2 regions of the Cytobacillus firmus genome follow, and region 1 is predicted to be linked to the other one. Evidence: a T-box and tRNA genes for the amino acid it is inferred to sense, from the RefSeq annotation. Region 1 holds a T-box; the other holds one or more tRNA genes.

Region 1 (14,567 bases):
TGACATAAGACAAACCGATTGACAGCACCATAGAAATAAAGCCGACAGCTTTGTTATTATTCTCAATTTCTTCGTCTATTCTAAACTTTGGTGTTAAAAATTCAAATATGAAATAGCCTATTAACAAAAGAAAGAAGCCAAAAACTCCCCAGGTAATCATTGTCAGCAAGGTATCATTATGCATAATGGAGTGCCTGAAGATATTGGCGATCCCAAAAATTTTCCCGCCGGTCGCCATCGCTACAGCAAGATTCCCGTTTTTTATTTCGTCCCAATTGCGATACTTGGTGACTAATTCAAAAACGGCTAAAAAAACAATCATACACAAAATGACAACACTGTAATAAGCAGCTGTCTGGATAAACTCATTTTCCCAAAATTCTTTCATTTATATTCTCCCCGCCGGTATTAAATCCCCTTCCCCTTTGAATAATCATAAGGGGAAGGGAAGCTTATTTGAATTCAACGATTGTAACCCCTGTACCGCCTTCTCCAGCTTCACCAAACCGGATTTTCTTTACAGATCTGTGATTTCTCAAATATTCCTGAACACCCTGCCTCAATGCACCGGTCCCTTTACCATGAATGATTGAGACACGGGGATATCCAGCCAGCAGGGCATCATCTAAATATTTCTCGACTCTTAAGAGCGCGTTTTCATAGCGCTCGCCCCGTAAATCAAGCTCAAGGCTGACGTGAAAATCTCTTCCTTTCACCGTTGCCACTGGTTTTGTTTCCACAGGTTTTGGGCTTTTAATGTACTCCAGATCCTTTTCGGCCACTTTCATTTTCAGGATACCAATCTGAACCTGCCATTCGTTCTCAGACACCTTTTCAAGCAAATGTCCTTTTTGCCCAAAACTCAGAACTTTAACTTCATCTCCTGCTTCAAAAACGTGCTTAGTATTCTTGGGCTTTAATTTATTTTTGGCTGTGCTCATCTGGGGTGCAGCATCTGAGAGGCGTTTCTTTGCTTCAATTAGCTCGTGTTCCTTCACTTCAGCATGTTTCTCCATCCGCATCTTTCTTAAGTCACGGATAATCTCTTCTGCTTCAGCCTTGGCTTTCTCAACGATATCTCCAGCTTTCTCTGCAGCCTTCTCATGCATAGCATCTTTTTGCTCATAAAATTCAGCCATTTGCTTTTGCAGATCTTTATGGAGTTTTTCAGCGCTTTTTAAAAAGTCATTGGCTTCTTCCATATCAGCCTCTGCCTGTCTGCGGCTTTCCTCCAGTGAAGCAATCATATTCTCAACCTGATTTGTATCTGTTCCGATATAGGATCGTGCTGTCTCAATCACTTGATCATTGAGCCCAAGCCGTTTGGATATTTCAAAAGCATTGCTTCGGCCCGGAACCCCAATCAGCAGCTTATAGGTTGGGCTTAGCGTTTCAATATCAAATTCTACACTGGCATTGATAACTCCTTCTCTGTTGTAGCCATAGGCTTTCAGTTCAGGGTAATGAGTTGTGGCAATAACTCTTGCACCCCGCTTATATACTTCATCGAGAATGGAAATCGCGAGAGCTGCACCTTCCTGCGGGTCTGTGCCTGCACCGAGCTCATCGAATAAAACCAGACTATTGAAATCAACCTGGTTAAGAATATCCACGATATTAACCATATGAGAAGAAAAGGTACTTAAGCTTTGTTCAATTGACTGTTCATCTCCGATATCAGCATAAACATTGCCGAAGACAGCCGTTTCAGAACCATCAAGCGCCGGAATTTGCAGACCGGCCTGTGCCATCAATGTGCAAAGCCCTACTGTTTTTAAGGTAACTGTCTTACCGCCGGTATTAGGTCCCGTTATGACTATGGTTGAATAATCATCTCCCAGCTTTATATCATTTGCCACCACTTCATCAATTGGAATAAGCGGATGCCGGGCTTTGAATAATGAAATTTTCCCTTGATTATTAATTTTTGGCTTGGAGGCTTTTATGCGTTTACTGTATCTGGCTTTCGCAAACGTAAAATCGACTTCTCCGAGCACATCTACAATGGTTTCCAGTTCACTGCTATTCTCAGCTGTCTGTCCTGATAGCGCTATAAGTATCCGTTCAATCTCCTGCTGTTCTTTTACCCTGATGCCCTGTAATTCATTGTTCAGCTGAACAATGGACGCGGGCTCAATGAATAATGTCTGGCCGGATGAACTTTGGTCATGGATTATGCCTCCATAATGGCCCCGGTATTCCTGCTTAACCGGTATGACAAACCGGTCATTTCGGATGGTTATAATCGCATCGGAAAGCATTTTTTGTGCGCTGGAAGACCGAATCATGCTCTCCAGCCGCTCCCTTACACGGGATTCTTTTGTACGAAGCTGATTTCGAAGGGAACGGAGAGTCTCGCTCGCACTGTCAAGAACTTCCCCATTGTCATCGACCGCATTGCGGATAGATGTTTCCAAATCGGCCAGAACAATAATTTTATCTGTATAGCCCAACAGGATCGGCAGACTGCTTTCTTCCTCGGCAAATTCCTCGATAAATCGTTTCATCTGCCTGCTTGCATGAATCGTGCTGGATATCTGGTTAAGTTCCTGGGGACTAAGCATTCCGCCAATAACCGCCCGCTTCACATGAGGACGGATATCAAAAATGCCGCCAAGAGGTACATTCCCTTTAATTCTAAGCACTGTTACAGCTTCATCTGTTTCTTCCTGCCTGCGGATTACTTCTTCATAGTCAGTTGAAGGAAGAATATTTAAGGCCTTTTTTCTTCCCAAGGATGAAGAAACATGTTCCAGCAGCTGTTCCTTCACTTTATTGAACTCAAGTATCTTCAATACTCTTTCTTGCATGAGGACTTTCCCCTTTCATGCTCAATTTTCTTACTGGCGTTCTCTCAGAAATTTGAGCAAATCTTCTGTTTCTAAGGCATTTAGAACGGATTCTTTCTTGATCCATCCTTTCTTTGCCGCAGAAACACCGATTTCCATATGATTTAAAGTGTCTATTTTATGTGCATCTGTATTAATCACTATTTTCACACCGGCTTCCTGAGCTTGTCTGATATGTTCGGCAGCAAGATCAAGCCGGTTCGGATTTGCATTCAGCTCAAGGGCTGTATTTGTTTCCCTGGCGAGCTCGATGAGCATTTCCATGTCTACTTCATAGCCTTCCCTGCGGCCGATCAATCTTCCCGTAGGGTGGGCAATAATGTCAACATGGGCATTCTGCAGCGCCGTTATCAAGCGGGCCATGATTTTTTTCTTCGGCTGTGAAAAAGAAGAATGGATGGAAGCAATGACAATGTCCAGCTCCTCCAGAAGTTCATCGTCATAATCGAGCGATCCGTCAGGCAGAATATCCATTTCTACCCCTGATAATATGGTGAAATCATCGAATTGCTCATTAAGCTGCTTTATTTCTTCTTTCTGACTGAGAAGCCTTTCGGCTGTCAAACCGTTCGCCACTCTCAGGTACTGGGAATGGTCTGTTATAGCCATGTATTTATAGCCGCGGGCACGGCACGCTTCGATCATTTCCTCTATGGAATAAGCGCCATCACTCCAGGTTGAGTGCATATGAAGATCACCCTTAATATCTTCAAGAGAAATGAGCTCCATGTCTTGCGTATATTCATCTACTTCTTTCCCATCTTCCCTAATTTCAGGAGGGAAGAACGGAAGCCCAAAATGCGCGTAAAATTCCTCTTCATTATTAAACGTAAGAATTTCACCTGTTTCTGTATTTTCGACTCCATATTCACTGATTTTTTCCCCACGCTCTTTTGCGAGCTGGCGCATTCTGACATTATGGTCCTTTGATCCAGTAAAATGATGAAGTGTTGTGGCAAATTCATGCGGCTCAACTAATCGGAAATCGGCCGATATATCATAGGAGTGCTGAAAGACAACGGAAACCTTTGTATCTCCTGCAGCAATTACTTCTTTGACGCCGGCTAGACTTAATAGCTGTTCTTTGACAGAAGCAGGATTGTCAGTAGCTATGATAAAGTCGAGGTCTTTGATTGTTTCCCTCATTCTCCTTAGGCTTCCTGCCCTTGAATACTTTTCTATATCCTTCATTTCAGCCAGGGCTGCTTCTATGCCTTCTGCTATCGGCAGCATGAATGCAAGCGGGAGCCGTTCCGGTCTGGTTCCTGCATTTTCAAGGGCAGCGAGTATCTTATCTTCAGATTTTTCCCCGAAGCCTGCCAGTCCCCGGACCTTCTTATTGCGGCACGCTTCCTCAAGGTCTGCAGCATTTTCGACACCCAGCTCTTTATATAGCTTGGCTATTTTCTTGCCGCCAAGTCCCGGGAGCTGAAGCAGAGGAATTAATCCGGCAGGGACTTCTTCTTTCAGTTCATCCAGAACAGAAGACTTACCTTCTTTGATGTACTCCTCTATAACAGCAGCGGTTCCTTTTCCGATGCCGGATAGCTTTGTAAAATCATTGATTTCAGTCAAGCTTTCATCATTTGATTCAAGTGCGAGTGCCGCTTTTCGGAAGGCGGCAGTTTTGAACGGATTTTCTCCTTTTAACTCCATATAAACAGCGATTGTTTCTAAAAGTCTGACAACATCTTTTTTATTTATACTCATGAAAACCACCTGCCCGTAACTGTATTCGTATCCGTATTATCTCTTATTTTGCAGTGCAACTTCAAATCATGGCTATCTCTAAAGCCTCTTACTTAAATAAGTTATTTTCCCTTTTAACATTGCCGGTTGTTTTCCGTTGCGGATACTTGCTTTCCGCGGGGAGGAACGGGAGCCTCCCGCAGGACATTGAATAACCTTCCCTGAGCAACACCGCACGCATTTTCGAGGATCAAGCATCCTCCGCTCCAACCAACTCAGTTGAATTAGCTGGTTTGTAGATTTTAATCCACAAAACTTATAAACAGTCTTTCAAAAAGAAAACTTCTCTAGAAATAGAGAAGTTACGCAGCCATATATTCAACCCACATTTCTTTGAGCTGGTTAGAGAGAACAGGCGTATTCTTAACCATTAATTCTGCCATAAATGAATTATTGATCGGCCCCTGCAGGACTTCGATTGGAACGAGTGCTGCTATGTATAATAGAATAAACATGATAAGATAGACTTCGATAAATCCGAGAATTCCGCCAGCCCAAACATTCAGCTGTTTCAGGACCGGGAGATGAGCAACAAAATCGAGCATGCTTCCAATAATCTGCAGTAATATTTTTACCGCAAAAAAAATCACGACAAATGCAATGGCGCGATAGTAAGCATCTTCAAGATCCCCATTCTCAAATAACGTCTTAATCGCCGAGTCACTGCTAAAGCTTGGATATGGCACCCATAAGGTCAGCTTAGGCGCAAGCTCACCGTAATACATACGGGCAACAATGAAAGCAATAATGAATCCGGTCAAATGAATTAATTGGAGGATAAACCCTCTTTTCAAGCCTATTAAAAAACCAAAAACCAAAATAATAATAATTGCAAGATCCAGCATGACTACTTTCCGTCCTTTACTCTATTTAATTCGTTTTCCAGCCGTTCCAGACGGTCTGTTAGCTTTATATAATCATTAACTGCATTGACTGCGGTCAGCACGGCCAGCTTACTAATGTCGAGTGAAGGATTCTTCGAACTGATCTCACGCATTTTATCGTCAACCAGCGAAGCGACAAGGCGAACATGGCTGGAGCTTTCTGAGCCAACTATTACATATTGCTGTCCATAAATATCTACACTTGTTCGGTTTCTTTGTATCTCTGACAACGTCCATGCCCCCTTCTTTAAAGAATCCTAATCAATATCATAACACGAACGCATATTGGTGGGAAGTCAAAGCATGTCAGATGAGCTCAGTTAATGCAAGGTTTTTCCAAATAAAGGAATAAATTCAACAGTACACTAAGATGAGGAGAATTAATATGAGCCAGGTAGTACTTTTAAAAAAAACAAGTGAAATCTCAAAAATGAAGGCCCATTATTCAGGCAGCCTAAATGACAAGCAGCCTCCAGGAAGCGTATTTGCTGCAAAAGTGCCAGGATGTTCGATCACTGCCTATAAATCAGGAAAGGTTCTCTTCCAAGGGAGCGGATGTGAAGCAGAGGCTAAAAAGTGGGGAGATACCGCCCGCAGTGCACAGCCCAGCAAAAAAGCCAGCCCTGCCGCAGCCAGCCTGCCTGAAAATATCAGTTCCCTTTCTGTTATTGGTTCAGATGAAGTGGGTACCGGGGATTATTTTGGCCCCATTACGGTGGTTGCAGCTTACGTAAAGAAAGATCAAATTCCTTTGCTGAAGGAGCTTGGAGTTAAGGATTCAAAAAATCTGGGAGATGAAAAAATCATTGAAATCGCAAAGCAGATCAAAGATATCGTTCCCCACAGCCTGTTAACACTGCATAATGAAAAATATAATAAACTTCAGCAATCAGGGATGTCGCAGGGGAAAATCAAAGCATTGCTGCACAATCAGGCAATCGGGCATGTATTAGGGAAAATCTCTCCTGAAAAGCCTGAAGCCATTCTGATTGACCAATTTGCCAAGGAAGAGATTTACTTCAACTATTTGAAAAACCAGCAGACCATACAGAGGGAGCGTGTCTTTTTCAGTACAAAAGCTGAAGGAATTCATCTGGCTGTTGCAGCAGCATCCATCCTGGCACGGTATGCGTTTGTGCGCCACTTTGAAAACCTGAGCACAAAGGCCGGTTTTCGGCTCACTAAAGGTGCAGGTCCGAAGGTTGATGAGGCGGCTGCCCGGCTTATCAAGGAAAAAGGACGAGAGGTATTGCCTTCTTTTGTAAAACTGCACTTTGCGAATACTGAAAAGGCAATGAAGCTGTATAACAGGAAATATAACTGATAATGAAGCATCCAATCTAAGGAGATTGGATGCTTTTTTACAGTTTAAGAGACCTTCATCCCATTGAGTACTTTTCGGCTAATAATCAGAGTTTATCGGCCAAACAAAGAAAAGGCAGCCCCTAGGCTGCCTTCCTCAATTTATCCTCTCAATACTGCTCCGGCTTTTTCCTTCACAGCTTCTAATACTTTGTCATGCGCTTTTGTTACATCATCATCCGTCAGAGTACGTTCAGGGTCGAAGTACTTAAGGGAGAAAGCAAGCGATTTTTTGCCTGGCTCCATCCGTTCGCCTTCGTACAAGTCAAAAACATGGACGTCTTTTAATAATTTGCCGCCAGCTTCTTTAATGATCCCTTTAAGCTCGCCTGCTGCTGTTCCCTGATCTGCCACAAGTGCAATATCCCTTGTGATTGAAGGGAAACGCGGAATAGCTTCATACTGCAAAGGTGAAACTTCTTCTTCCAAAATCGCTTTTAATGAAAGCTCAAATGCATAGGTTTCTTTCAAATCAAGTTCTTTTTCGACAGTTGGATGGATTTGGCCGACAAATCCCACTGATTCCCCGGAAAGCAATATTTCTGCTGTTCTGCCAGGATGCATTCCATCCTTTTGCGCTTGACGGAATTCAATTTTATCAGAAAGTCCCAGCTTTTCAAATAACCCTTCAAGGATACCTTTTACAACGTAAAAATCAACCGGCTTCTTTTCTCCCTGCCATGGATGGCTGTGCCATAGGCCAGTAACCGCACCGGCAAGATGCTCACGCTCTTCAGGCAATTCCTCTTCTCCATTGGAGAGGAACACTGCTCCTGTTTCATAAACAGCCAGGCTGTCGTTCTGGCGTGCCGAATTATATTTTAATACCTCCAGAAGCTGAGGAACAATACTTAACCGAAGCAGGCTGCGGTCCTCACTCATAGGCATTGCCAGCTGCACAGGCTTGCGTTCTTCCAGTGCATATTGAGCCGCTTTTGCTTCATTTGTTAATGAATAAGTTACTGCCTGATATAGCCCCGCACCTTCAAGAAAGCGGCGGACCAATCTGCGTTTATTCTGGTATTGGGTAAGATGCCCTGGTGTAGACGATCCAATCGGCAAAGTCGATGCCAGATTATCGTAGCCAAATAAACGGCCAACTTCTTCAATCAGGTCTTCTTCAATCGTGATGTCGCCTCTGCGAGTGGGAACTGTAACCGTAATTGTATCGTTATCAGTATTCGTCGCAAATTGAAGACGGGCAAAAATATCCTCTACTTCTTTCATGGATAATTCCGTGCCAAGGCCACGATTGATTTTTTCAAGTGTTACAGACACCACGGCAGGTTTCACTTGCAGTGCATCAGCTTCTACAGAACCTTCAAGTACTTCTCCGCCCGCATATTGTGCAAGCAGTTGAACAGCTCTTTCTGCAGCAGCTCTAACCCTGTTTGGATCCACACCTTTTTCAAAGCGGGCACTTGCTTCACTTCTTAAGCCATGGTCTTTTGATGCTTTTCTTACTGTTGCACCTTTAAAATAAGCTGATTCGATAATCACATTTTTAGTGTCAGGCTGCACTTCAGAATTTGCCCCGCCCATGACACCCGCAAGTGCAATTGGCTCTGTCCCATTTGTTATTAAAAGATGATCTGATGTTAACTCACGCTCTGCATCATCAAGAGTAACAATCACTTCGCCATCATTTGCTCTTCGGACAAGGATTTGCTTCGATCCCAGCCGGTCATAATCGAAAGCATGCAGCGGCTGCCCGTATTCAAGCAAAATGTAGTTTGTGACATCCACCACATTATTGTGAGGACGAATGCCTGCTGCCATTAAACGCGCCTGCATCCATACAGGAGACGGGCCAACCTTTACATTTTTTACTACTTTCGCAACGTAAAGAGGATTATCTTCCTTTGCGTCCACCTGAACATCAATGTAATCAGATGCCCTCTCGGAAGAAGTCTCAGCTTGAGGTGCAGGAAGCTTTACGTCCCTTCCTAAAATAGCTGCCACTTCATATGCAACACCCAGCATGCTTAAGCAGTCAGAACGGTTAGGTGTCAATCCAAGCTCCAGAATCTGGTCGTCACGATTAAGCTGCTCAAGAGCATCCTGGCCAACCTCTGTATCATTAGGGAAAACATAAATGCCTTCAGAGTATTCCTTTGCAATCAGCTTGCTTTCAATGCCGAGCTCTTGAAGCGAACAGATCATTCCATTCGATTCTTCGCCGCGCAGCTTGGCACGCTTTATTTTAAAATTGCCTGGAAGAACAGCTCCTACTGTAGCCACGGCCACTTTCTGTCCCTTATCCACATTTGGGGCACCGCAGATGATTTGTACAGGCTCACCAGCACCTGTATCAACTAAACATTTATTCAGTTTATCGGCATTTGGGTGTTGTTCCCTTTCAAGGACATGCCCTACAACCACACCTTTGATGCCTTCATTCAAAACCTCTACGCCTTCAACTTCAATACCGCTTTTAGTAATCTTTTCTGCAAGCTCTGCAGGTGTAACGCCTGATAAATCAACATATTCCTGCAGCCATTTATATGAAACGAACATTTGTGATCCTCCTTAGTTATTGTCCAGCTCCGGGCTTTCTAATTATTCATGAATTGAAAATTGCTTCAAGAAACGCACATCATTTGTGTAGAAATGACGAATATCGTCTACACCATACTTCAGCATGGCAATTCGCTCAGGACCCATTCCGAATGCAAAGCCTGTGTATTTCTTAGAGTCGAAGCCTGCCATCTCCAGGACATTTGGATGAACCATTCCGGCACCAAGAATTTCAATCCAGCCAGTGCCTTTACATACGCTGCAGCCTTTTCCGCCGCAGATCTTACAGGAAATATCCATTTCCACTGATGGCTCTGTAAACGGGAAGAAACTTGGACGAAGACGGATTTCCCTGTCATCACCGAACATTTTCTTTGCAAAGACTTCCAATGTTCCTTTTAAATCAGTCATTCGGATGTTTTCATCTACAACAAGGCCCTCTATTTGCATGAACTGGTGGGAGTGAGTAGCGTCGTCATTATCACGGCGATATACTTTACCAGGGCAAATGATTTTAACTGGTCCCTTGCCTTCATGCTTCTCCATTGTTCTTGCCTGTACCGGCGAAGTATGGGTTCGAAGAAGAATGTCTTCTGTAATATAGAAGGAATCCTGCATATCCCGGGCAGGATGGCCTTTAGGAAGATTCAATGCTTCAAAATTATAATAATCTTTTTCAACTTCAGGGCCTTCAGCTACTGTATAACCCATTCCAATGAACAAATCTTCAATTTCTTCAATTATTCGTGTCAGCGGATGGTGGTTTCCTGATTTAACAGGTCTTCCCGGAAGAGTGACATCAATTTTTTCTGCAGCCAGTTTTTCCTGAACAGCCGCTTCCTCCAGGTGCTTTTGCTTTTTCTCAATTCCGGCAGCAATGCTGTCCCGGACTTCATTCGCAAGGGCCCCCATTTTTGGACGCTCTTCCGCAGACAATTTCCCCATTCCTTTAAGCACTTCAGTAATCGGGCCTTTTTTGCCTAAATAGGATACACGGATATCATTTAGCTCTTTTAAATCAGCGGCTGTGCTGATCTTTTCTAACGCTTCAGTTTGCAGTTCCTTTAAACGCTCTTGCATCTAAAAATCCTCCTTGAAATTAATACTTTTACTTTTTTGGCCAAAATAAAAAACCTCTATCCCCATAAAGGGACGAGGTTTCGCGGTACCACCCTTTTTAACACATATATGTACTTCATGCACGTGTTCACTTCATTGGGATAACGGCTTATGCCGGTACATCTTTACATCGAAAAGGGAAGCGGCTCGCTCAGCAGAGCGCCAACATTACTTTTCAATGGTCCCGATGCCAACTCAGGAGGTGAAACTTCTCTTGCATTTCCTGTAAAAATGCTTTCAGTCTTAGGCATTTTCTCCCTGAAAAGGCTGACTGCAAGGTACTGGTCTCCGTCATCGTTTTATTTTTATAATTTTGCTGTTAATTATATTACATTCTTAAGGCTGTTTCAAACGGTTTTCATAAAATTGCCGCCCATTTTCTATTTTCTTAGATGATAAAGAAGAATTCCGGCAGCCACCGCCACATTGAGTGATTCGCTTTTCCCGAATATCGGTATATAAAGGTTTGCTGCTGTATTAGCGAGGAGTTCTTTATTTACCCCGTTCCCTTCATTTCCAACGAGAAGTGCGAAGGAATCAGAGGACTCATATCGTGTGTATTCCCGGGCATTTTCCAAAGCGGTTCCATAGACAGGTACATTACTTTCTTTCAATCTGACGACCCAGTCAGAAAGATTTCCTCTTAAAATCGGCAAATGAAAGTGGCTGCCCTGTGCAGAGCGGAGCACCTTTGGGTTATATGCGTCAACGCTGCCTTCACCTACAATAACAGCATCAATTCCAGCAGCATCTGCCGTCCTGATCATCGTGCCCAGATTGCCGGGATCCTGTACGGCATCAATTAATAAAAACTGTTTTCCTTTCACTTCCTCAGTGGATGGCTCCTGGCTGCAGACAGCAAAAATTCCCTGTGGTGTTTCCGTATCCGCCAGCAGTCCGATGATGTCATCAGTAACCATTGTTACAGGGATGTCGCCATAATCCCAGCCGGGAGGCATATTTTTATTTTCACTAATGATTATTTCTGCTATTTGATTGGCTTTAAGTGCTTCTTCCACCAAATGAAAACCTTCAACTAAAAAGGTACCTGTTTTGTCACGCTCTTTTCTGGCCAGAAGTTTTTTCCATTCTTTAACTTTTGGATTTTTTGCAGATTGTATATGCTTCAACACGGTCTCTCCTTTTAAAGAAAATCCCGTACAACCGGAATTTTTCTGTACAGTTTTTTCATTATAGCTTATTTGAAATACATAATAAAAGCAAAATTAGAGAAGATAATAACGAATTAAATCTGGAAGGAGTGCATTAAGGTGAATTTAAACCTGCGCAATGCCATTTTACACAATGTATCAGGCAACTCTCAAGATGAACTGAAAGATACAATCGTGGATGCCATTCAAAATGGGGAAGAAAAAATGCTGCCTGGCTTAGGTGTATTATTTGAGGTAATCTGGAAAAACTCCTCTGAAGAAGACAAGCTGGAAATGCTTCAAACCTTGGAGAGCAGTCTTAAATAAAGTGAAACTTCAATCAGTGGGGGTTTTCCTTATCCCCCACTGATTGTTAGTCGCGTTCTAGTGTCGCTAAGATCTCCGCTAGCGCTTCGATCAATCGACACTACGAACCCGATTTGTTCAACTAAGCCTCTGCCTGCGCGTAGGCAAGTTTCACTGTATCTCACCAATCGGGCCTTTACGGGCAGTTTGACCCCCACTTATCCTCCTTTGATTCCTCTGAGTTTTGAAGTGGGGGTCTTACTGCCCGTTAGACTGCGATAAAACGAAAAAAAACTCCGGAAAGAGCCGGAGTTTTTTCATTTTATTCAAATGTAATCTTATCAACAGTTTCCCTGTCAAGCTTCTTAATCACTTCAGCAATCAGCTTTACTGCATTTTCATAGTCATCGCGGTGAAGCATTGCTGCATGGGAATGGATGTACCGTGTTGCAATGGTGATTGAAAGGGATGGAACTCCATTATGTGTAACATGAATGGCTCCTGAATCTGTTCCTCCACCAGCAATGGCATCAAATTGATAAGGGATATTCAGTTCATCTGCAGTGTCTGTTACAAGGTCACGCAGGCCTTTGTGAGAGACCATTGATGCATCATAAAGGATAATTTGCGGACCTTTGCCCATTTTGCTCATGGCTTCTTTTTCAGAAATTCCCGGTGTGTCGCCTGCGATTCCAACGTCTACACCAAATGCGATATCCGGCTCGATTTTTTGCGCAGAAGTACGGGCTCCGCGAAGACCAACTTCTTCCTGTACCGTTCCTACACCATAAACTTCATTTGGATGTTCAGCATCTTTCAATTGCTTGAGCACGTCTATGGCAATTGCGCAGCCAATGCGGTTATCCCAGGCTTTCGCCAGAAGCATTTTTTCATTATTCATAACCGTAAACTCAAAATATGGAACCACCATGTCACCAGGTTTTACGCCCCATTCTTTCGCTTCTTCACGGCTTGAAGCACCAATATCAATGAACATGTCTTTAATTTCAACAGGTTTCTTGCGAGCATCCGGAGATAAAATATGCGGCGGTTTTGAACCAATTACCCCGGTAACATCTCCTTTCGATGTTACAATCGTCACCCGCTGTGCCAGCATAACTTGTGACCACCAGCCGCCAACTGTCTGGAAGCGGATGAAACCTTTATCATCAATGTTTGTTACCATAAATCCAACTTCATCCAAGTGGCCGGCTACCATAATCTTCGGGCCGCCTTCTTTGCCAGTTTTTTTAGCAATGAGACTCCCCAGTCCATCTGTTGTCACTTCATCAGCATAGGCTATTATGTATTTTTTCATAACCTCGCGCGGTTCGCGCTCATTTCCCGGTATTCCTTTCGCATCTGTTAATTCTTTAAGCATCGTTAATGTTTCATCTAATTTAGCCATCATTTCGACTCCCTTAATATTTATTTAATCATATTATACCGAACATCGGATTCAATATAAAGAATTATCAGACGGATAATCCCTCAGGCTGCAGGCGGAAAAATTACTTAATATCCTTCAGCCTGCCTCTTATAATTTACTTCATTCTTGTCTATATATGCTTTTTCTATTTGCGAAGAGTTAAATCCAAGCATTTCCCCCAGATGTAAGTAAACTGCAATAAGCTCTTTATAATCTGTTAAAGAACGGCTGGTCCGAAACTTTCCGATAGCTTCATAAACAGACAAGAACTGGCCATTCACTGAAACCGTCTTTTCCACAGGAACAGTAAGGTCCTTATCCCCGTCAAATCCGCATTCAATTCCAAGCGATAAAATGAAATGTATACCGTCAACAAACTCCTCCAATACTGTATCCTGAGGGGAGGAAGGCTTAAGGCTCCAAAACTTAAAGCATCTTGTCTCATTAGCAAGCTCTCCCAATTCAACAAGCAGCGCCAGTATCTTCCGGTCAAATAAATCTGCTTCCTCTAAACCATGGTTTGATTCTATATGGCTGTCCAGCCCTTTTTGCATTTGGAATAATTGCTGATAATTCATTTTCCACCGTCCTATTTGAAATTAATGATTAACTTACATTATAATGCCCATCAAAAAAATTATAACAAATCGCAAAAAAGTTGAAACTTTTTTTAATCTCATCCGTATAGTAAGGAAAATAAAGATGGAGGGCTGGTTACTATGTGGCTCCTGCGTATGCTATTGTTTGCTCTGATTCTTTTTCTTATATACACAGCGGTAAAATATCTGCTCAATTCCAAGAGAAAGCTAGAGCTTGCCCACGAACAGAAACGATATTATTTTTGGGATGACCAGGAAAATGTCAGGAAGAACTTCCTGATTACGTATAAAGGGGTTTTGTTTGAAGGTGAAAAGTATTTGGGTACCACTGATAATGCTTTTGATGTGGTCTCCATTTTCCTCTGGCCGCACAATACATCGGCCCTTAAAGGGATGGTAAGGGAGGATTTTCTTTTTATTGAAAGAAAGATAACCGAGGCCTATCCTACTGCAAAAATTGACTGGAAAAGCCCTGTGAAGGAGTTCATGCACAAAACAGCTTCTCCAGGCGAGGAAATTAAAGATCATCTTTAAAAAACGTTCGGCAGCCCCGAACGTTTTTTTTATGCTGTTTTGAAGAATTCCTTCCATTTAATAACTGT
Region 2 (14,567 bases), 2.2 Mb from region 1:
AACCAGTCCAATATTGCTGATTACCGTTATTATAAGTGAATTCCAGAAGGCCCGAGGGAAATTAATGATATCCCATACCTTCAGATAATTGGAGAATAAAAATTCCTGCGGCCATGCTGCAGCATCAATCAGGATATCTGCAAAACCCTTTACAGAATTAATGAACACGAAGTAAAAAGGAATGAGGAATATGATTCCTAATAGAATTCCGATGATCTCCAGCAGCAGCGTAACCTTCGTATATCTGGGATTCATTATGCCTCAACCTCCCTTTTCTTCGTCATCATCACCTGAACCGTTGTAAAAATAGCTACCACAAGGAAGAATAAAATCGATTTTGCGGTACCAAGACCATACCGGTTATTCTGGAATGCCTCTTGATAAATGTTAATCGCAACCGATTGTGTCGAGTTAAATGGCCCGCCGCCTGTCAGTGAAATATTCAGGTCAAAAATCTTAAATGCCATTGATATCGTTAAGAAGAAACAAATCGTAAATGCCGGTAAAATAAGCGGAATGATTATTTTTGTCAACAGTGTCCAGCTTGATGCTCCATCGATTCTTGCTGCCTCAAGCAGTGTCTGATCAACCCCCTGCAGTGCTGCAATATAAATAACCATCATATATCCGCTGATCTGCCAGGCAAACACAATTACAATGCCCCAGAATGCTGTTGTCTCATCTCCAAGCCATGGAAGCTTAAAAACTGAAAGATCCGTTAGATTACCGATAGCAGCAAACCCTTTTACAAAAATAAACTGCCAGATGAACCCAAGCAATAATCCCCCAATAACATTCGGGATGAAAAACACAGTCCTCAATAAATTCCTGGACTTCAAGGCTGCGTTCAATAATAATGCAAGCCCAAACCCTAGTAAATTACTAATAATAACCGAAGCTAACATAAATTTAGTAGTAAATATAAAGGAATCAAAAAACTTGGGATCACTCTTAAAAATCTTTATATAGTTTTCAAGCCCAACCCACTCAACTACAGAACTAACTCCATTCCAGGACGTAAACGAATAATAAATCCCCATTAGGAAAGGAAAGATCTGTATCACCAGGAAAAAAATTAATGCCGGTCCTACAAAAGCAAGGTATGTTAAGATCTTTTTCAAATTTGCTTTTTTCCTGGAAACTGTTTTAATCTCTGACTTAATTACCGGTTCCCCGATCTCAACCTTTGTCTCCAACTCTCTTCACCGCCCCCTCTTCTCTTGCAAACGCTTTCCTACATTATATTTGAAACCGTTTGCATATATAGGTGACTGAATTGACTAAATGGTGCAATATTTTGACTTTTTCAAAGGGTATAACTTGTGTTAATGGAAAACATTGCATAGAATGAAGCTATCTTGAATATAGGGATGTGAATTATGATAGTAAAACTTCGGTATGAACCAGAGGAATTAAAGCTGCTTCGCTGTTTACAGGGAAGAATGCGGCTTTCCCCTAAAGATTACAGCTACTTTCTTAATTTAGAAAAAGGTTTTTCAGGAGAGCAGCAATTTGATCAACTGCTGGAACAATCGTCTGAGGAATGGATTATTCTTAATGATTTATTGTTCGATTACAGTAACACCCTTTTCCAAATAGATTCACTATTAATCACTGGAGACTGTATTTATATTTTTGAAGTCAAGAATTATGAAGGAGACTTCTATATCGATCAAGACAGATGGTACACAGCACCATCAAAAAACGAAGTGAAAAACCCCCTTCTGCAGCTGCAGCGAAGTGAATCACTCCTGAGAAGACTTCTGCATGAATTGAGAGTAAAAACCCCACTTAAGGCTCTTCTTATTTTTATTAACCCCGAATTTCATTTGTATCAGGCCGCAATGAATCTTCCTGCTATATTTCCAGCGCAGCTTAATCGCTTTTTAGACACATTGAAAATGAAATCCCAGCCGGCAACTAAAAATCATTTTATGCTGGCGGAAAAGCTAATGTCGCTTCATATGAAAGATATTCCTTATGGCAGGCATTTTAAGTATACTTTTGAAGAATTAGAAAAGGGGGTTAAATGTACTTCTTGTGGCTTATTTATGTCTTTATTAAATAAAAACAATTTAAAATGCGGCTGCGGATCAATTGAGAAAACTGAATTTGCTATATTGAGGAGTGTTGAAGAATATAAAATACTATTCCCTGAAGAAAAAATAACAACCAAGTCTATTCATATGTTTTGTAATATTCTAAACTCAAAAAGATCCACTCAAAAAATCTTATCTAAGCAATATCAGATCAATGGATTTGGTAAGACATCCTATTATGAACCTTTTTGAAATGTATTTTGGTCAAAGTATTCAAATTCCCTTGAGGTATAGAGAGTAGGCTACCTTGTATCTATTCTATGCTTTGAAGCTGCCCTTCTTTTTGTTTTTAGTGGAGACCTGGTTTCTATGCTTTGATGCAGCTTCTTTTGGATTTTAATGAAGATGTGGTTACTAACCTATCCTTTGACGTACCTTCTTTTGGTTTTTAGTGAAGATGTGGTTACTATCCTATACTTTGATGCAGCTTCTTTGGATTTTTAGTGAAGAAGTGGTCTCTATCCTATACTTTGATGCAGCTTCTTTGGGTTTTTAGTGAAGATGTGGTCTCTATCCTATACTTTGACGCAGCTTCTTTGGGTTTTTAGTGAAGATGTGGTCTCTATCCTATACTTTGACGCAACTTCTTTTAATTTTGATGAAGATGTAGTTTCTATCCTATGGTTTGACGCAACTTCTTTTAATTTTGAGAAGATGTAGTTTCTATCCTATGCTTTAACTCTTTCATTCTCGTTTGCTAATAAAGAGTTATCTACTTTGGAGCTACACCACATCCATTATTTGCTTCATTAATTCAAACTTGGTTTATCTTGTAGCATAGGAAGCTTCCGAACAGTTCAGAACTCTATTCAAAACCACCCTCTGAACCGTTCGGAACTCTGCATTGAAACAATTGGTGATAATCAGAAAAATAGTTGTATGGATGATTAATGTCCTTCAAAATTAGCAGGGATATAAATTAACAACAAAAAAAGGTTTCCTATTAAGGAAACCTTTTTTTCAGATACCGGTGGTCGGGGTCGAACCGACACTCCAGAAGGAACACGATTTTGAGTCGTGCGCGTCTGCCAATTCCGCCACACCGGCATATTAAAATGTAATAAATCTTGTGGTGCCGAGGACCGGAATCGAACCGGTACGGTAGTCACCTACCGCAGGATTTTAAGTCCTGTGCGTCTGCCAGTTCCGCCACCCCGGCGTATATCAGCGAATCAAGATTTAAATTATGGAGGCGGCAACCGGATTCGAACCGGTGGTAAAGGTTTTGCAGACCTCTGCCTTACCACTTGGCTATGCCGCCATAAAAACAAAGAAATTCTGGAGCGGAAGACGGGATTCGAACCCGCGACCCCCACCTTGGCAAGGTGATGTTCTACCACTGAACTACTTCCGCAAAATGGCTGGGCTAGCAGGATTCGAACCTGCGAGTGACGGAGTCAAAGTCCGGTGCCTTACCGCTTGGCTATAGCCCAATGATCAATTCATAATACATTTATATGAGAGTTACACTTGTACTGTTACATTAAAATATGGGGCGACTGATGGGAATCGAACCCACGAGTGTCGGAGCCACAATCCGATGCGTTAACCACTTCGCCACAGCCGCCATAACAATATTGGCAGGGGTAGTAGGAATCGAACCCACATCAAAGGTTTTGGAGACCTTCGTTTTACCATTAAACTATACCCCTATATAAATGGTGGAGGGGGGCAGATTCGAACTGCCGAACCCGAAGGAGCGGATTTACAGTCCGCCGCGTTTAGCCACTTCGCTACCCCTCCATATTAACATAAAAAAGTGGTGCCGGCGAGAGGACTTGAACCCCCAACCTACTGATTACAAGTCAGTTGCTCTACCAATTGAGCTACACCGGCTAATCACAAAACAAGGTGGCTCAGGACGGAATCGAACCGCCGACACAAGGATTTTCAGTCCTTTGCTCTACCGACTGAGCTACTGAGCCATATTAAGATATTTTGCCTAAATAAAATTTGGCTTCGTCCTTCGTCCCGATTTATCAATCGGTACGCTGAAGTATTTCAAGGCAGCTTATTCGGTCGTGCTCTACCGACTGAGCTACTGAGCCATAAAATTATTTATATTGTGAAAAAATGGCGGTCCGGACGGGACTCGAACCCGCGACCTCCTGCGTGACAGGCAGGCATTCTAACCAACTGAACTACCGGACCGGATTGCGGGGGCAGGATTTGAACCTGCGACCTTCGGGTTATGAGCCCGACGAGCTACCGGACTGCTCCACCCCGCGATAATAATAATATGGTGGAGGATGACGGGATCGAACCGCCGACCCTCTGCTTGTAAGGCAGATGCTCTCCCAGCTGAGCTAATCCTCCAAAATGGTGACCCCTACGGGATTCGAACCCGTGTTACCGCCGTGAAAGGGCGGTGTCTTAACCGCTTGACCAAGGGGCCAATATGAAATTAAAATGGCGGAGAGCAAGGGATTTGAACCCTTGATACGCGGTTAGCGTATACACGATTTCCAATCGTGCTCCTTCGGCCACTCGGACAGCTCTCCATTTGGCTCCGCAGGTAGGATTCGAACCTACGACCGTTCGGTTAACAGCCGAATGCTCTACCACTGAGCTACTGCGGAAAAGTGGTATTATAAAACAGCCTGGCAACGTCCTACTCTCACAAGGGGACAGCCCCTAACTACCATCGGCGCTGAGAAGCTTAACTTCCGTGTTCGGTATGGGAACGGGTGTGACCTTCTCGCTATCGCCACCAGACTATTTTCAAGACAAGTATTATTATACCGTCTTTCTATCATTTTTCAAGAGGAAATTTACTTTTTTTCGTTCCCTCAAAACTAGATAATGTATGAAGAAGAATTTGTCGAGTATTCACCAATGACTTGGTTAAGTCCTCGATCGATTAGTATCAGTCAGCTCCACATGTCGCCACGCTTCCACCTCTGACCTATCAACCTGATCATCTTTCAGGGATCTTACTAGCTTGACGCTATGGGAAATCTCATCTCGAGGGGGGCTTCATGCTTAGATGCTTTCAGCACTTATCCCTTCCGCACATAGCTACCCAGCGATGCCTTTGGCAAGACAACTGGTACACCAGCGGTGCGTCCATCCCGGTCCTCTCGTACTAAGGACAGCTCCTCTCAAATTTCCTGCGCCCACGACGGATAGGGACCGAACTGTCTCACGACGTTCTGAACCCAGCTCGCGTACCGCTTTAATGGGCGAACAGCCCAACCCTTGGGACCGACTACAGCCCCAGGATGCGATGAGCCGACATCGAGGTGCCAAACCTCCCCGTCGATGTGGACTCTTGGGGGAGATAAGCCTGTTATCCCCGGGGTAGCTTTTATCCGTTGAGCGATGGCCCTTCCATGCGGAACCACCGGATCACTAAGCCCGACTTTCGTCCCTGCTCGACTTGTAGGTCTCGCAGTCAAGCTCCCTTGTGCCTTTACACTCTGCGAATGATTTCCAACCATTCTGAGGGAACCTTTGGGCGCCTCCGTTACTTTTTAGGAGGCGACCGCCCCAGTCAAACTGCCCACCTGACACTGTCTCCCGCCCCGATCAGGGGCGCGGGTTAGAATTTCAATACAGCCAGGGTAGTATCCCACCGACGCCTCCACCGAAGCTGGCGCTCCGGCTTCTCAGGCTCCTACCTATCCTGTACAAGCTGTACCAAAATTCAATATCAGGCTACAGTAAAGCTCCACGGGGTCTTTCCGTCCTGTCGCGGGTAACCTGCATCTTCACAGGTACTATAATTTCACCGAGTCTCTCGTTGAGACAGTGCCCAGATCGTTACGCCTTTCGTGCGGGTCGGAACTTACCCGACAAGGAATTTCGCTACCTTAGGACCGTTATAGTTACGGCCGCCGTTTACTGGGGCTTCGATTCAAAGCTTCGCTTGCGCTAACCTCTCCTCTTAACCTTCCAGCACCGGGCAGGCGTCAGCCCCTATACTTCGCCTTGCGGCTTCGCAGAGACCTGTGTTTTTGCTAAACAGTCGCCTGGGCCTATTCACTGCGGCTCATCAGGGCTATTCACCCTAATGAGCACCCCTTCTCCCGAAGTTACGGGGTCATTTTGCCGAGTTCCTTAACGAGAGTTCTCTCGCTCACCTTAGGATTCTCTCCTCGCCTACCTGTGTCGGTTTGCGGTACGGGCACCTTTTCCCTCGCTAGAGGCTTTTCTTGGCAGTGTGGAATCAGGAACTTCGGTACTAAATTTCCCTCGCCGTCACAGCTCAGCCTGTATGGTAACGGGATTTGCCTCGTTACCGGCCTAACTGCTTGGACGCGCTAATCCAGCAGCGCGCTTACCCTATCCTCCTGCGTCCCCCCATTGCTCAAACGGTAAAGAGGTGGTACAGGAATATCAACCTGTTGTCCATCGCCTACGCTTTTCAGCCTCGGCTTAGGTCCCGACTAACCCTGAGCGGACGAGCCTTCCTCAGGAAACCTTAGGCATTCGGTGGATGGGATTCTCACCCATCTTTCGCTACTCATACCGGCATTCTCACTTCTAAGCGCTCCACCAGTCCTTGCGGTCTGGCTTCAACGCCCTTAGAACGCTCTCCTACCACTGACATCGGAAGATGTCAATCCACAGCTTCGGTGATACGTTTAGCCCCGGTACATTTTCGGCGCGGAGTCACTCGACCAGTGAGCTATTACGCACTCTTTAAATGGTGGCTGCTTCTAAGCCAACATCCTGGTTGTCTAAGCAACTCCACATCCTTTTCCACTTAACGTATACTTTGGGACCTTAGCTGGTGGTCTGGGCTGTTTCCCTCTTGACTACGGATCTTATCACTCGCAGTCTGACTCCCATGGATAAGTCTTTGGCATTCGGAGTTTGTCTGAATTCGGTAACCCGATGGGGGCCCCTAGTCCAAACAGTGCTCTACCTCCAAGACTCTTACTACATGAGGCTAGCCCTAAAGCTATTTCGGAGAGAACCAGCTATCTCCAAGTTCGATTGGAATTTCTCCGCTACCCACACCTCATCCCCGCACTTTTCAACGTGCGTGGGTTCGGGCCTCCATCCAGTGTTACCTGGACTTCACCCTGGACATGGGTAGATCACCTGGTTTCGGGTCTACGACCACATACTCATTCGCCCTATTCAGACTCGCTTTCGCTGCGGCTCCGTCTTATCAACTTAACCTCGCATGTAATCGTAACTCGCCGGTTCATTCTACAAAAGGCACGCTATCACCCATTAACGGGCTCTAACTACTTGTAGGCACACGGTTTCAGGATCTCTTTCACTCCCCTTCCGGGGTGCTTTTCACCTTTCCCTCACGGTACTGGTTCACTATCGGTCACTAGGGAGTATTTAGCCTTGGGAGATGGTCCTCCCTGCTTCCGACGGGATTTCTCGTGTCCCGCCGTACTCAGGATCCACTCTGGAGGGAACGAAGTTTCAACTACAGGGCTTTTACCTTCTCTGGCCGGCCTTTCCAGACCTGTTCATTTACCTCGTTCCTTTGTAACTCCGTATAGAGTGTCCTACAACCCCAGGAGGCAAGCCTCCTGGTTTGGGCTAATCCCGTTTCGCTCGCCGCTACTCAGGGAATCGCGTTTGCTTTCTCTTCCTCCGGGTACTTAGATGTTTCAGTTCCCCGGGTCTGCCTTCCATATCCTATGTATTCAGATAAGGATCCTATCCCATTACGGATAGGGGGTTTCCCCATTCGGAAATCTCCGGATCAAAGCTTACTTACAGCTCCCCGAAGCATATCGGTGTTAGTACCGTCCTTCATCGGCTCCTAGTGCCAAGGCATTCACCGTGCGCCCTTTCTAACTTAACCGTATTTGACAGGTTCATCGAAGATGAACAGTATCAAAGGTTTTTAACTCTATTTAACATAGAGAGAATTCACTAAAATGGCGATTACTCGGTTATTGCTTCTTCATAATCATTATCTAGTTTTCAAAGAACGAATCTTTCATTGAGAGATTGAACTCTCAAAACTGAACGAACAAAGAACGTCACGTTTCTTGTAAATATTCCTTAGAAAGGAGGTGATCCAGCCGCACCTTCCGATACGGCTACCTTGTTACGACTTCACCCCAATCATCTGTCCCACCTTAGGCGGCTGGCTCCAAAAGGTTACCCCACCGACTTCGGGTGTTACAAACTCTCGTGGTGTGACGGGCGGTGTGTACAAGGCCCGGGAACGTATTCACCGCGGCATGCTGATCCGCGATTACTAGCGATTCCGGCTTCATGCAGGCGAGTTGCAGCCTGCAATCCGAACTGAGAATGGTTTTATGGGATTCGCTTAACCTCGCGGTCTTGCAGCCCTTTGTACCATCCATTGTAGCACGTGTGTAGCCCAGGTCATAAGGGGCATGATGATTTGACGTCATCCCCACCTTCCTCCGGTTTGTCACCGGCAGTCACCTTAGAGTGCCCAACTGAATGCTGGCAACTAAGATCAAGGGTTGCGCTCGTTGCGGGACTTAACCCAACATCTCACGACACGAGCTGACGACAACCATGCACCACCTGTCATCCTGTCCCCCGAAGGGGAACGCCCTATCTCTAGGGTTGTCAGGAGATGTCAAGACCTGGTAAGGTTCTTCGCGTTGCTTCGAATTAAACCACATGCTCCACCGCTTGTGCGGGCCCCCGTCAATTCCTTTGAGTTTCAGCCTTGCGGCCGTACTCCCCAGGCGGAGTGCTTAATGCGTTTGCTGCAGCACTAAAGGGCGGAAACCCTCTAACACTTAGCACTCATCGTTTACGGCGTGGACTACCAGGGTATCTAATCCTGTTTGCTCCCCACGCTTTCGCGCCTCAGCGTCAGTTACAGACCAAAGAGTCGCCTTCGCCACTGGTGTTCCTCCACATCTCTACGCATTTCACCGCTACACGTGGAATTCCACTCTTCTCTTCTGCACTCAAGTTCCCCAGTTTCCAATGACCCTCCCCGGTTGAGCCGGGGGCTTTCACATCAGACTTAAGGAACCGCCTGCGCGCGCTTTACGCCCAATAATTCCGGACAACGCTTGCCACCTACGTATTACCGCGGCTGCTGGCACGTAGTTAGCCGTGGCTTTCTGGTCAGGTACCGTCAAGGTACCGGCAGTTACTCCGGTACTTGTTCTTCCCTGACAACAGAGTTTTACGATCCGAAAACCTTCATCACTCACGCGGCGTTGCTCCGTCAGACTTTCGTCCATTGCGGAAGATTCCCTACTGCTGCCTCCCGTAGGAGTCTGGGCCGTGTCTCAGTCCCAGTGTGGCCGATCACCCTCTCAGGTCGGCTACGCATCGTGGCCTTGGTGAGCCGTTACCTCACCAACTAGCTAATGCGCCGCGGGCCCATCTGTAAGTGATAGCCGAAACCATCTTTCAGCTTTCCCTCATGTGAGGAAAAGAGTTATCCGGTATTAGCCCCGGTTTCCCGGAGTTATCCCAGTCTTACAGGCAGGTTGCCCACGTGTTACTCACCCGTCCGCCGCTGACTTCAGGGAGCAAGCTCCCATCTGTCCGCTCGACTTGCATGTATTAGGCACGCCGCCAGCGTTCGTCCTGAGCCAGGATCAAACTCTCCATATAAGAGTTGATTAAGCTCGTTTTGTCTTTTCAAAAAAGACTAATGATTAAACGTTGACGTTTTGTTCGTTCAGTTTTCAAAGATCAATTTCGCTTGTTATATTTTACCTAATCGCTCAGAAGCGACTTTATTAATATAACATGTGTTGATTTTATCTGTCAACACTTTTTTTATAAGTTATCCGTCGCCTGTGAAAGTGTTTTTCGTTCATATCGCAGCGACGGATATAAATATAACAAGGATTTAAATAAAGGTCAATAGCTTTTAAAGTTTTTTTACGATAATTTTTTTTTGAGTTTGTAATACCTGTGATAAATTCCTTGACCTTTTGTTTCTATATTCACTACATCTATGAAATGCTTATCAATCAAATACTCCAGAAGCATGCTTAAGTCAACCGCATACAGATGAAGTTCATCATGGTTCATAATATCATGGATGGACCATTCTTCTTTCTCAGCAAGCACATCGGCAAGATGACTTATTCCTTGCTTGGTTCTTGAATGGATTAAAAATTCACTTGCAAGGAACAGCAGCTCCAGCCTTTTTTCAAGCGGCTCCTGGCTATTCACCAATTCTTCATACAGCTTCATGATTTCAGGCTCAATTTGCTTTACCTGATTCCATACAGTTACTTCCGGATGGAATCCATTTTCGATAACAGCAAGCCTGGCCAGATGATGAAGGGAATGGACAATATGGTTATAGGCATCAAAATAATGCCGATTTTCAAAGAAGGCTTTGCCATCCATATATCGTCTGATCAGCTTGGCAAACTCAAGTCCCATTTTTAATTTTCGTCCATAGAATGGAAACTCTCTTAATTCCACCTTCAGGTTATGAATATATTCATTTCGATCAAATAAAACTTTTCCACTATAGAGCCAATCAAAGATTTTCCGGTTCGACCCCAGCAGGATCCATTCGCGAAGCTGCTTATCGGTCACGATATGCAGAGCCGCTTTTTTATCTTTATATGTGTAATGTTTAACAAACACAGGTTCATCTGCTTCCTCAACAAGGATCAGCAGTACAGCATCAAATGTATCAGTAGCAGGAATAGCCTTTTCCATTTTTTCGGTCATAATCACGCCTAGAGTGTTTGTCTGGCTTGCCCGTTCCTGGTATATAGGACGGAGAATATCTTCCATCTTAATTCCTCCATTTTATTGATAGCGTATATCTTCGACAATTATAAATGAAATCCTTCTTAAAGGTGAGACATTTTTCGACACCATTCTATATTAATATTTATTTCAGTAAAAGGAGTATGGTATAGTTAGTTTTTAGGAGGGAGCAGTATGGCTAAGTACTCAAATAAAATCAATAAGATTCGTACATTTGCCCTTAGTTTAATTTTCATCGGATTTATTGTTATGTATCTCGGAATATTCTTCAGGAATTCCGCTCTTCTCATGACAATATTTATGCTTCTCGGAATGCTCTGCATTCTTGCCAGCACCGGTGTTTATTTTTGGATCGGCATGCTTTCAACAAAAACCGTGCAGGTGGTTTGCCCGAATTGCGGAAAACACACAAAGATGCTTGGCCGCGTTGATATGTGCATGTACTGCAATGAACCTTTGACGCTTGATCCAAATCTTGAGGGCGCTGAATTTGATGAAAAATACAACAAAAAAAATACGAAGCAGAGCTGATTTATCTCTTGCTTCCATATTCAAGTTCTAAAATGACCGGCTCTCTAACAGCCGGTTTTTTATTGGATAAAAATAAAAAGCTGACAGCACAGCGCCGGCAGCTTTAAAAATTTATTAGTGAGCTTCTTTACTTGCACAATCCGGACATGTTCCGTAAATCTCCATTCTATGATGGCTGATTTTAAAACCTGTAACATGCGAAGCAAGGTGCTCTACTTCATCCAGGCCAGGATAGTGGAAGTCTACGATCTTGCCGCAGCTTTCACAAATGACATGATAATGATGAGTGGTAACAAAATCGAAGCGGCTAGATGCGTCACCATATGTCAGTTCCTTTACCAGGCCAACCTCACGGAATACTCGTAAATTATTGTAAACTGTTGCCACACTCATATTTGGGAATTTCCCCTCTAATGCTTTGTATATATCGTCAGCAGTCGGGTGTGACATGGAGTTTATTAAATATTCAAGTATCGCATGACGCTGCGGAGTGATACGTACTCCAGTGTCTTTTAAAGTATCCAGCGCCTCTTTTAATTCCATATGCGCCACCGCCATGCACCTCTTTTCCAACAAATATTCTTACTTTATAATCTTTATAAATAGTGTACTAATTTTTTACCACATTTGTCAATATTACAAACACCTTAATAGAGGGAATCAGCTCTTTTCATCATGCAGCGGCTGCTCACCAGTGCCCAAATGGTGATTCACAAATCGCGCAGCAACAAACAGCAGATCAGACAGCCGGTTCAGATAGATTAAAACGAGCGGATTTACTTCATCACTGAGTGACACCGCACATCTTTCCGCTCTTCTCACAACGGTTCTCGCTACATGGAATGCCGCTCCTGAAGGATGGCCGCCAGGCAAAATAAAGTTATTAAGCACAGTAAGATCAGCTTCCCACTCATCAATTTGCGTTTCCATGAAGGTGATATCCTCTTCCTTTATCGTCCATTTAACTTCTTTTCCTGCGGGCGTTGCCAGCTCTGCTCCTGCATGGAACAAGTCAGTCTGCACTTTATGGAAAACCTGCTCCGCTTTTTCTTTACCGCTGAAATACTCGCTTCTTAAATGGCTTAAAGCCAATCCAATCATAGAATTCGCCTCATCACATGAACCGTATGCCTCTACGCGAATGTCATTCTTACTGACTCTTTGCCCATATATTAGTGATGTTGTCCCCTTATCTCCCGTTTTGGTATAAATCCTCATTTCAATACCCTCTTTCAAAATCGATGACATTCATATAATCTTTGTTATTTTTTATATATGTATGAAGGTTATGCCTAAAAATTTCAAAAGATCTTGGTAAATAGTTTTTTGTTCGGCTTGACAGGTGAGGTGTGACCGTTACATTTTCCATCCTCCAGAAAGAATGGCCTTCAGGCAGGGGCTCGTTTTCAAAAACATCCAGGTACGCATGTGAAATCTGGTGTTTTTCGAGTGCAGACAGAAGCACCTTTTCCTCGACAAGATCACCTCTTCCTATATTCATAAACACTGCAGAATTCTTCGTAGCAGCGAAATGCTTTTCTTTTAACAGATATTTAGTTTCTGGTGTGCTTGGAAGGACAGAAACGATAAAATCAGCTTCAGGAAGGATCCCGGTTAGCCTGCTGAGTGGAAAAATACGATCTGTCCACATATTTTCCCTTCCGCTCCTATTCACTCCAGCCACTTTCATGCCGAAGCATTTGGCGAGTCTTGCAATCTCTCCCCCTATTGCCCCTACACCGATAATTAATAAGGTTTTTCCATGCAGCTCTTCCATCGGCAGATTACGATTCCAGTCTTCTGCCTTTTCATTTTCAGCCAGCAATGCTCTTTGTTTAACATGCCCTAACATAGTTCCAAGTGCAAATTCAGCCATAGGGATTTTATGGATTCCTCTTGCATTTGTAATTAAGATGCCTTTCTCCTTACAGGCTTTCAAAGGCATTTCATCCATTCCCGCTGACATCACCATAATCCACTTTAATTTTGTTGCTTTATGAATATGTTCTTCTGTCAGATCTTCTCCATAGGTAATAAATACTTCAGCATTATAAAAGGATTCCCCTGCAGCTTCTATTCCGTCGCAAAACAGGAAATCTCCCTCAGGGAAATCCCGAATTACTTCCTCGCGCAGCTCTTCGGGAGGCAAAATGGAAGACACAATTTTCATAAACTCCACTCCAACGTAGTTTTATTCATCATACCACTCATCACTGAAGGGTAAAAATATTAAAAAAAAACGGACCTGTTCAGGTCCGTTTCGAAAAAGTATCTGAGGAGGTATGCCCTAATAAAATGATATGCAAAACTTGTTCTTCGGAATGGACAAAAGCCTTGTTCCGATAAAAAATAGGCTACCCATTTAAGCTTTAGTCAAATTCTCCTTAATATACTCCAGTGCTTCCTCGACATGATCCTTAACCTTTACCTTGCGCCATTCTTTCACGAGCTTGCCTTCCTGGTCAATTATAAAGGTTGAACGCTCAATCCCCATATATTCTTTCCCGAAGTTCTTTTTCAATTTCCACACACCGTACGCCTCTGCCGCTTTATGGTCTTCATCTGCAAGCAGCAGGAAAGGCAATCCATGCTTTTCAATAAACTTCTCATGTCTGCTGAGCGGATCAGGACTTACTCCTAAAACGACTGCGTTCACATCTGCAAAATTCTGATGCTGGTCCCTGAAATCACATGCCTGCGTTGTGCAGCCAGGTGTCATGTCTTTCGGGTAAAAATACAGAACAACATTTTTCCCGCGGTAATCTGATAATTTCACTCTTTCACCATTGCTTGCCTCAAGCTCAAAATCTGGAGACGTTTTACCGATTTCAATCGCCATCTTCATTCCTCCTGTTGAATAGTTTATTACTCTAAGCCTATCCAACTTTTCCGGCAAAAACAACCGATATCATTATAAAGCACGGTCACCTGCATCAAATACTACCCTGGCTACGAATGCTGCCGGGATCACATACCCGATTAACGCTTCCAATACGGCAATAAGCCTGCCTATTCCAACAGGACTGACATCTCCATACCCAACAGAAAAAAGGGTTACGGCACTAAAATAAAAACCCGTCTCCAGCCTCTCGAGGAAACCGGTTTCCATATATTCAGTGCCGTCCATCAAAACCACCAGACCATGTAAATCAAGCCAAATATATATCAGCCCAAACCCAATCAGAATCGTTGCATATAAACTTATGAGATAAAGGAAATTCTCAGCAGACACCCATCTTCCCTTAATCTTGGCGGATGAAAAAAGAGTCTGCAGACTCA

Evidence for each region. The T-box of region 1 lies ahead of pheS (phenylalanine--tRNA ligase subunit alpha). A T-box ahead of a tRNA ligase gene usually reads a tRNA of that ligase, here a tRNA-Phe.
Region 2: it has a tRNA-Phe gene. The T-box ahead of pheS (phenylalanine--tRNA ligase subunit alpha) is inferred to sense a tRNA for this amino acid. The anticodon was not compared.

Annotation. Positions count from the first base shown of each region.
Region 1 covers NZ_CP098323.1:3,900,013-3,914,579, forward strand. The annotation lists gene NAF01_RS19750 (DUF350 domain-containing protein) at 1-388, opposite strand, end outside; gene NAF01_RS19755 (endonuclease MutS2) at 453-2,810, opposite strand; gene polX (DNA polymerase/3'-5' exonuclease PolX) at 2,841-4,559, opposite strand; gene NAF01_RS19765 (CvpA family protein) at 4,901-5,443, opposite strand; gene zapA (cell division protein ZapA) at 5,446-5,712, opposite strand; gene rnhC (ribonuclease HIII) at 5,868-6,806, shown strand; gene pheT (phenylalanine--tRNA ligase subunit beta) at 6,947-9,361, opposite strand; gene pheS (phenylalanine--tRNA ligase subunit alpha) at 9,404-10,441, opposite strand; T-box leader at 10,507-10,784, opposite strand; gene NAF01_RS19790 (TrmH family RNA methyltransferase) at 10,861-11,610, opposite strand; gene sspI (small acid-soluble spore protein SspI) at 11,752-11,958, shown strand; gene NAF01_RS19800 (M42 family metallopeptidase) at 12,260-13,345, opposite strand; gene NAF01_RS19805 (dUTP diphosphatase) at 13,453-13,944, opposite strand; gene NAF01_RS19810 (hypothetical protein) at 14,086-14,499, shown strand; gene NAF01_RS19815 (TVP38/TMEM64 family protein) at 14,529-14,567, opposite strand, start outside.
Region 2 covers NZ_CP098323.1:1,117,960-1,132,526, reverse strand. The annotation lists gene NAF01_RS05990 (carbohydrate ABC transporter permease) at 1-255, opposite strand, end outside; gene NAF01_RS05985 (carbohydrate ABC transporter permease) at 255-1,196, opposite strand; gene NAF01_RS05980 (nuclease-related domain-containing protein) at 1,443-2,291, shown strand; tRNA gene NAF01_RS05975 (tRNA-Leu) at 3,065-3,146, opposite strand; tRNA gene NAF01_RS05970 (tRNA-Leu) at 3,170-3,258, opposite strand; tRNA gene NAF01_RS05965 (tRNA-Cys) at 3,287-3,360, opposite strand; tRNA gene NAF01_RS05960 (tRNA-Gly) at 3,379-3,453, opposite strand; tRNA gene NAF01_RS05955 (tRNA-Gln) at 3,458-3,532, opposite strand; tRNA gene NAF01_RS05950 (tRNA-His) at 3,591-3,666, opposite strand; tRNA gene NAF01_RS05945 (tRNA-Trp) at 3,678-3,751, opposite strand; tRNA gene NAF01_RS05940 (tRNA-Tyr) at 3,759-3,842, opposite strand; tRNA gene NAF01_RS05935 (tRNA-Thr) at 3,860-3,935, opposite strand; tRNA gene NAF01_RS05930 (tRNA-Phe) at 3,952-4,024, opposite strand; tRNA gene NAF01_RS05925 (tRNA-Asp) at 4,174-4,250, opposite strand; tRNA gene NAF01_RS05920 (tRNA-Met) at 4,254-4,327, opposite strand; tRNA gene NAF01_RS05915 (tRNA-Val) at 4,340-4,415, opposite strand; tRNA gene NAF01_RS05910 (tRNA-Glu) at 4,420-4,494, opposite strand; tRNA gene NAF01_RS05905 (tRNA-Ser) at 4,510-4,600, opposite strand; tRNA gene NAF01_RS05900 (tRNA-Asn) at 4,604-4,678, opposite strand; rRNA gene rrf (5S ribosomal RNA) at 4,698-4,814, opposite strand; rRNA gene NAF01_RS05890 (23S ribosomal RNA) at 4,940-7,875, opposite strand; rRNA gene NAF01_RS05885 (16S ribosomal RNA) at 8,083-9,632, opposite strand; gene NAF01_RS05880 (nucleotidyltransferase-like protein) at 9,906-10,781, opposite strand; gene NAF01_RS05875 (YgzB family protein) at 10,932-11,288, shown strand; gene perR (peroxide-responsive transcriptional repressor PerR) at 11,403-11,840, opposite strand; gene NAF01_RS05865 (cob(I)yrinic acid a,c-diamide adenosyltransferase) at 11,949-12,506, opposite strand; gene NAF01_RS05860 (D-2-hydroxyacid dehydrogenase) at 12,508-13,458, opposite strand; gene bcp (thioredoxin-dependent thiol peroxidase) at 13,651-14,127, opposite strand; gene NAF01_RS05850 (potassium channel family protein) at 14,200-14,567, opposite strand, start outside.